DNA from 3 places in the Aerococcus christensenii genome. Region 2 is predicted to be linked to each of the others. Evidence: riboswitches for the same ligand, from Rfam matches in the RefSeq annotation. Region 2 holds a riboswitch; each other region holds the start of a gene.

Region 1 (2,269 bases), 200 kb from region 2:
TCATTACATGTTTGCTCATAACTCTCCATAGCAAATTTCCTCCTAAAAAATAAAACCTAACTAAATTAAGTCAACTAATTTAGTTAGGTTATGCGCTTCTAAAGCTTACAATCCTTCTCTATCATAAAGTCTATTAATATGTAATATCAGATAAAGTAAATTTTCGTCATTTAATTTACAATTTAAATTACTTTCCAAATAATCACTAACAACCCTTACACATCTATAAACATCCTTAAAATCTCTCTTCATCTGATAAAAGAGTTTCTCACTGCTCTGATTTAACGTTCTTTGTTGATCTTTACATTTTATTAAATATTGAAGATGCATAACAAAACGTTCATAAGTAAAACTTTCTCGATCAATTACTATATCTAACTGATCTTCTATTAAAAAAGTAATATTATCTATTAATTTGGACATTTTATCCTTTTTTATTATTTTATTAGTCATAACTTGTGCATTAATAAAATGCATTGCTATATTAAATTTCTCTTCCATAGGCAGTCTAACATTTAAACGCCGTTCAATTAATTTCATTGTCCAATCTGACAACTTCAACTCTTTTTCATACAACCGCTTCAGTTCAAAAGCTAGCGGATTTCCAATGATTATACCCTGTCTACTTCTATATATAGCAAAATGTAAATGATCTGCTAATACAAACGCAAAAGAATCACTAATATCCGTCTTTAAATATACCTTTGCTTTATCCACTATTTCAACCGATACTTGAAACAAATCTTCAGAAACTTCATCCATTAAAGCAACTATAGAAGGATTAATATCATAAAAGGTTCTGTCCACCAAAGTCAAATCTTCCAACTCATAAGGTGTCTTTTTAAAACCTATTCCCTTTCCCAAGGCAATCAGTTCATTATTACTAGAGTCTAAACAAATAGCAACATTATTATTTATTTTCTTTATTACCTTCATTCTGTACTATCCTTTTAAAAGTCAACAACTACATATTTACTTTCGGTGATGCCTTAGAATAAAGTTACAATCCTAATAAATATTTTCTAATAAAGCAATATGTGCACGCTTTCATTATACTCCAAAAATTTTCCCTGTACACATTTTTCTTATACATCTCCAATTATTTAACATGACTTTTTCTTTTTAAAGACTCTGGCTTACTTTCTTCACACTCAAATATTTATTCCTTAAAATTAAACTTTCCCATTGACAGAAACCGCTTACTCTTGTATTCTTAAAGTACACGGGGAGCTAGTAAACCAGCTGAGAGGGAAGTGCGACTTCCGACCCACGAACCTGATACGGATAATGCCGGCGTAGGAACAATAAAGTGAAAGATCTGGCAACCGTATAGGGTTGTCTTTTTTGTTTTTAGTCACACAACTTTAGAAAGGAAATGTTCAATGACTCAATCATCTGCTTTATTTGATGGCTACGCTAACGCTTATGATCAATGGTTTATCACCAATGACAAAGTTTTTGTCAGTGAATTAAAGCTACTCCATCACTGTTTAAAAGATATCCCTCACGATAAAATTTTATCAATAGGATGTGGAAGCGGGCTATTTGAAGCTGCACTGCAAAAAGAATACGGCATCACTGTCGAAGAAGGTGTAGAACCTTCCACAGATATGGCTGATATCGCTAAAAAAAGAGGCCTTCATGTCACCATTGGCGATGCCCAAACCACTCCTCTCCCAAAAGAAACTTATGACATTGTTTATCTCAATGGGTGTTCTACCTACATTCCTGATTTAAAAACAGCCTATCAAAATTGCTTCAGCTCTATTAAACCAGGCGGTCATATGATCCTACTCGACGTTCCAACTGAAAGTGCTTATGGAATTCTTTACAGCTTTGCACATTTTGCTGGGAGCTATGATGATCCTGTCTTCAAACGTATTGCCCCAAGTCTCCCATATCCTATCGAACTCGTTCATTCAGGGATTTTCTATACAACTCCTGAAAAAGAAGACATCGTCAGAGATTATCTTCCAGTCCAATCTATTCACTACTATCAAACCCTAGTGAATGATCCTATTTATACTAACGACACCATTGAAGAACCTGTCGAAGGGTATGGAAAAGGTGGATACGTTGCCATGATTATAGAAAAATAGAGAGCCCTTTCTATTTACTCCTTTCAAAATAAAAACCTAACTCTAAAAGCTACTCCTTCTACTTTTAAACAAGTAGACAGAGTAGCTTTTTTTGGCTTCTAGTTATTCAGCTGCTAAATCCAATTGATCATGTAGAGCAGGGTTAGTCATCAATTGATCCATATCTTTAT
Region 2 (2,269 bases):
CTTGATTTTGGGCATCGTCAAAATTCCCTTCTACGGCTATGACATAAGTATTTTCTCCTTCTTGCGTAATCATCTGACGTTCTTGAATGGAGGAGACCCCTCCTTTGGGATAAAAGACGATAATCTTTGTCCCTATTACATCCTTAAAGCCCGCCATAGCCGCCTTACCAGTATCTCCAGAGGTTGCCGTTAGAATCACAATTTCATTTGTATTGTGATTCATTTTAGCAGCTTTTTTCATCAAATGAGGCAAAATAGAAAGTGCCATATCTTTAAAAGCAATCGTTTGTCCATGAAACAATTCCAAGTGATAGTGGTCTCCTACCTGCACCAAAGGCGCCATCCTCTCATCATCAAAATTCTCACCATAAGCCGCTTGAACACAAGCCTTAATCGATTCTGCACTAAAATCCGTCAAAAACAGCCCCAACACCCATTCCGCCATCTCTTGATACGTATAGGTCTTCACTTCCTGCCATGTCCGATTGATTCGTGGAAAATCAACCGGCACATAAAGCCCCCCGTCTTCTGATAAACCTTGCAAAATCGCTTGTGAAGCAGTTATTCTGATCCGATTGTCCCGCGTGCTTGTATATAACATAGATGCCCTCCTCAAGTCACTAATCATCGTGTTAATCATATCATACTTCCTTTCGCCCTGAGGAAAAACTTTCTTTTCCCTTTTAAATCCCTTCTAACATAAAAAACGTCAAAAAAGACGTTCTTTTATAGAAAAGAACGTCTCATGTATGCGATATAACTGAGAAGAAAGCTTTATTTTTTAGGCTGATACAACACAGGAGCCGTTTTGAGTAAAAGTCCCACAGCAATCGCTGCAACCACCCAAGTGGCCAGCCCTGTTCCACCATTCACCATCAGCGAATACATCCAAGGATTCATCCCTTTCGGGGCATAAGACCGCCAAAAGAAATAACCCGCTAGAAAATGAACAAAATATTGTACAAACATCCCGATAAAAGTTGACGCACCTACCCAGGTAAAGAAGGAAGCCAACTTCTTCTCGTCCAGTGCCTTTTTGATTTGAGGAGCAAAAGTCCCCGCAAATCCCGCCATCATAAAAGCGAAGAAATATTCGATAAACACTTGAACGGGTGTCAGAATCGTTGCTTGCCCCGTCAGTAATTGGATCATTCCAAATAAAAAGCCTGCATACATACCCGCACGCACATTATGACGAATAGCTATCACATAGAGAGGAATCACTCCTAAATTGACCCCTAACCCACTCCCATTCGTCGTCGGTAAAAGACCAATAAGATAAGCAAGAACCCCCGCCATAACAATTTCTAATAGATATAATAGCCGCTTATTCTGTCCCATAGGATACCTTCTTTCTCTTCTGTTGGAAGATCATGTGGCCCTTTTATTTTTTCTGCTACCTTGCCCCTCTTTCTATCCTTCTGTTAATAATAAAAACAGGTAAGAAAGTCCCCTTACCTGTCCAGTTAATCGCACTTTCTTTCGCTAGCATTACCTAGTTACAAGTTCAAAGGGTCTGTTTCTCACATCTCAGCTTAACGCTCCCCTAGTGTTTCAATGATTGAATAATGTATACGCCGTCTTCTGGGTCACAATTTTTGATCCGCACCTGCACCGCTTCTTCTCGAGAAGTGGGAATATTTTTCCCTACAATGTCTGCTCGGATCGGTAGCTCGCGATGACCTCGATCAATCAAAGTCACCAAAGAAATTTTACTTGGGCGACCATAATCTACCAACGCGTCCATTGTAGCACGAATTGTTCTTCCTGTCATCAACACATCATCACAAATAAAGACATGTTTACCAGTCACTGAAAAATCTAACTGATTTAAGTGGAGTGTTTGCTTTCTTTCCAGACTGGTTACATCATCCCGATACCCACTAACATCCAAAAAGCCTAACGGAATCTTAACTCCTTCTAATTCTTCAATACGCTGTGCTATCCGTTCCGCAATCACTGCTCCTCTTGTTCGAATACCTACAATAGCCATATTTTCATGTCCATGATTTCTTTCTAACACTTCATAAGTCATTCGGGTTATTGCGCGACGCATCTCATCTTCATTTAGTACTTCTTTTCTTTTTTTCATACTCGTCTCCTCATTCTTTTCTCTGGTATTATTGTATCGAATCCTTTGCTATTGTGCAATGCATACCCTAAGCCTTATCTCCTTTCTCTTTATTCTACCTACAACTTCCGCTATACTAAGAGTATTACAAAAAGGAGACGATAATAAGCTATGAGGTCTACACCCTTTTACCATTTA
Region 3 (2,269 bases), 460 kb from region 2:
TAGAAATAAACAATAGATAAGACTTTTGAGAGTTGCGCTTCTCACATCAAGCCCTATTCTCTCCGTCCGAAAATAATTTTGGACGTTTTTTAGATTCTAATACGGCTCAATAAGCGTTCCGTCTCACTTCCCAATGCAAAATCTTTAGGAGTCATCTGAGAAATAGCATCTATTAAATAACAACGGAAAGAATTACTTCCCTCTTGATTGGACATTCTGAGAGCCGCTTTTTCTCCGGCTAACCCCATGGCACAAACCGCTGCCACAGTAGCAAGTAGGGAATGCGACGAATTCGCAGTCACATAAGCAGTAATTAAAGCTGACAACATGCATCCCGTTCCGGTCACTTTTGCCATCAACGGATGGCCTGCTCGAATTGCATACGCTTTTCCCCCATCACAAACCAGATCCACTTCCCCACTTACCACAATAATGGCTTGCCGATTTTCAGCAAAACTTTGCAAAAACGGAAGAAGGTCTTCTATTTTATCAGATGTGAGCCGTTCTTCTTGACCCGCATCCACCCCCTTAAAGCTCGCGCATAAACCTGCTAAGAATTTAATTTCTGACAAATTCCCACGAATCACTTGAAAATGAACACCATTCATCAGTCCATTCGCAATGTTCCTACGAAAGGCAGATACGCCCACACCAACAGGATCAAACACCACCGGATGCCCCAGTTCATTCGCTCGCTTGCCCGCTTTTAACATCACTGGCAAGGTTCGATTTTTCGGCGTTCCCATATTCAGCAAGAGTCCATCACTGAGCTGCGTGATTTCTTCTACTTCTTCCTCCGCATCACCCATAATAGGAGATGCTCCACAAGCCAAAAGTAAATTTGCACAATCATTAGCCGTCACATAATTGGTCAAACAATGAATGAGCGGTGACTGGCTTCTAAGATTTTGTATGCATTTTTCCATCTTATCTCTCCAAATTTTTCTGAAGACGGTCGAGCAGCCCGACCTTCTTCAAGTAGGTGAGGAACATAAAGGAAATCACTGATCCTACAGCTGTCGAGATCAAGAAAGGTCCCACATAAACATAGACTGCTAAATTCGCTGTACTTTTTCCCATAAAGGCTATGGCAATGGGGTAAGCCAAAAGTCCGCCTAAAATCCCTGTTCCAACCACTTCTGCTAAACACGTTAAACTCAATTTTTTGCTATATTTATAGGTAAGCCCGCATAACAAGGCCCCGCACAAAGTCCCTGGATAGGCAAGTAAAGTCCCTAATCCCCATAAATTCCGAAGTAAAGATGCTAAAAAGCCTGCTAACAAACCATACCCTGGTCCTAATAAGACGGCACATAAAACATTGACCATGTGCTGAACAGGCGCACACCGACTTCCGAAAATAGGAAAGGATAAAGTAGATCCTGCGACAGCGACTGCTGTCAACATAGCCGCTAAAGCTAATTTTTTACTATTTGTTTGTTTCATAATATCCTCCTAGTCAACGAAAAATTTTGTCTACAAAAAGGGAGCTCCTCATAGAAGCTCCTGTTAAATATCTTTATCATAGCTTCCTACGGCGGCATTATCCGCATCAGGTAAAGGGTCGAAGTTAAAAACTTCCTCTCAGCCTGTCAACACAAGCTCCCCTGTAATCACTATTGTATCATAATTGTTTTCTTCATTCAAGAAAGCCCAGAGTTAAGGGATTTTTCTTTTAGATTTAAAATTTTCAACGACAAAAAAGCTAGCTTCTTAAAAACTAGCTCTTTTGCTTGAGTGCAAATTTAACAATTAGTCTGCTTTATTAATTTTTTCCTTTTGAATCACATAGCCCATACCACTTAAAACGGAAAGTACACCAACAACTAATTCTGGGGTAATTGTTTCTTCAAAACCTGTTTGAGGTAAATTTTCCTTTGAGTAAACGTAGCCTTCCCTCTTGCAGACATACTATGCCATTGTTTAAATTCTTTTGAATAGCCGCTTCATATTTTGTTAAAAAATCAATACCAAACTTTTGATTCACTTCTGCAATCGAAAGTCCCTCTATCAACCGCATCGTCAACATAATATAGTCTTTTTCCCACTCTTCTTGTGACAATACCTGAATCGTATCCTTGTCTACTGGTGGCATTCCTACATCAATCATTTTAAAATAAGTAAGAAAACTTTGCACATTATCAAACCGTCGATTGCCTATATTAGACGAAGCACCTAACCCCAATCCCAAATAATCTTGTTATGTCCAATATTTTTTATTATGTCGACTTTCATGATTCGGCTTAGCAAAAGAAGAAATTTCATATTG

The links. A riboswitch is a leader RNA that binds a small molecule or an ion and turns the genes downstream of it on or off. The one in region 2 is predicted to bind thiamine pyrophosphate.
Region 1: it holds a riboswitch for thiamine pyrophosphate, as region 2 does, so the genes downstream of both, AWM71_RS02660 (class I SAM-dependent DNA methyltransferase) here and thiT (energy-coupled thiamine transporter ThiT) in region 2, are expected to answer to the same signal.
Region 3: it holds a riboswitch for thiamine pyrophosphate, as region 2 does, so the genes downstream of both, thiW (energy coupling factor transporter S component ThiW) here and thiT (energy-coupled thiamine transporter ThiT) in region 2, are expected to answer to the same signal.

The regions. Positions count from the first base shown of each region.
Region 1 is NZ_CP014159.1:555,120-557,388, forward strand. Features, by position in the region: gene AWM71_RS02650 (PTS transporter subunit EIIC) at 1-29, opposite strand, end outside; gene AWM71_RS02655 (PRD domain-containing protein) at 106-936, opposite strand; TPP riboswitch at 1,214-1,320, shown strand; gene AWM71_RS02660 (class I SAM-dependent DNA methyltransferase) at 1,383-2,099, shown strand.
Region 2 is NZ_CP014159.1:358,652-360,920, forward strand. Features, by position in the region: gene thrC (threonine synthase) at 1-628, opposite strand, end outside; gene thiT (energy-coupled thiamine transporter ThiT) at 775-1,341, opposite strand; TPP riboswitch at 1,461-1,558, opposite strand; gene pyrR (bifunctional pyr operon transcriptional regulator/uracil phosphoribosyltransferase PyrR) at 1,547-2,092, opposite strand; gene AWM71_RS01800 (hydroxymethylglutaryl-CoA reductase, degradative) at 2,243-2,269, shown strand, end outside.
Region 3 is NZ_CP014159.1:815,236-817,504, reverse strand. Features, by position in the region: gene thiM (hydroxyethylthiazole kinase) at 90-926, opposite strand; gene thiW (energy coupling factor transporter S component ThiW) at 928-1,446, opposite strand; TPP riboswitch at 1,513-1,619, opposite strand; gene AWM71_RS08445 (hypothetical protein) at 1,850-2,191, opposite strand; gene hemW (radical SAM family heme chaperone HemW) at 2,201-2,269, opposite strand, start outside.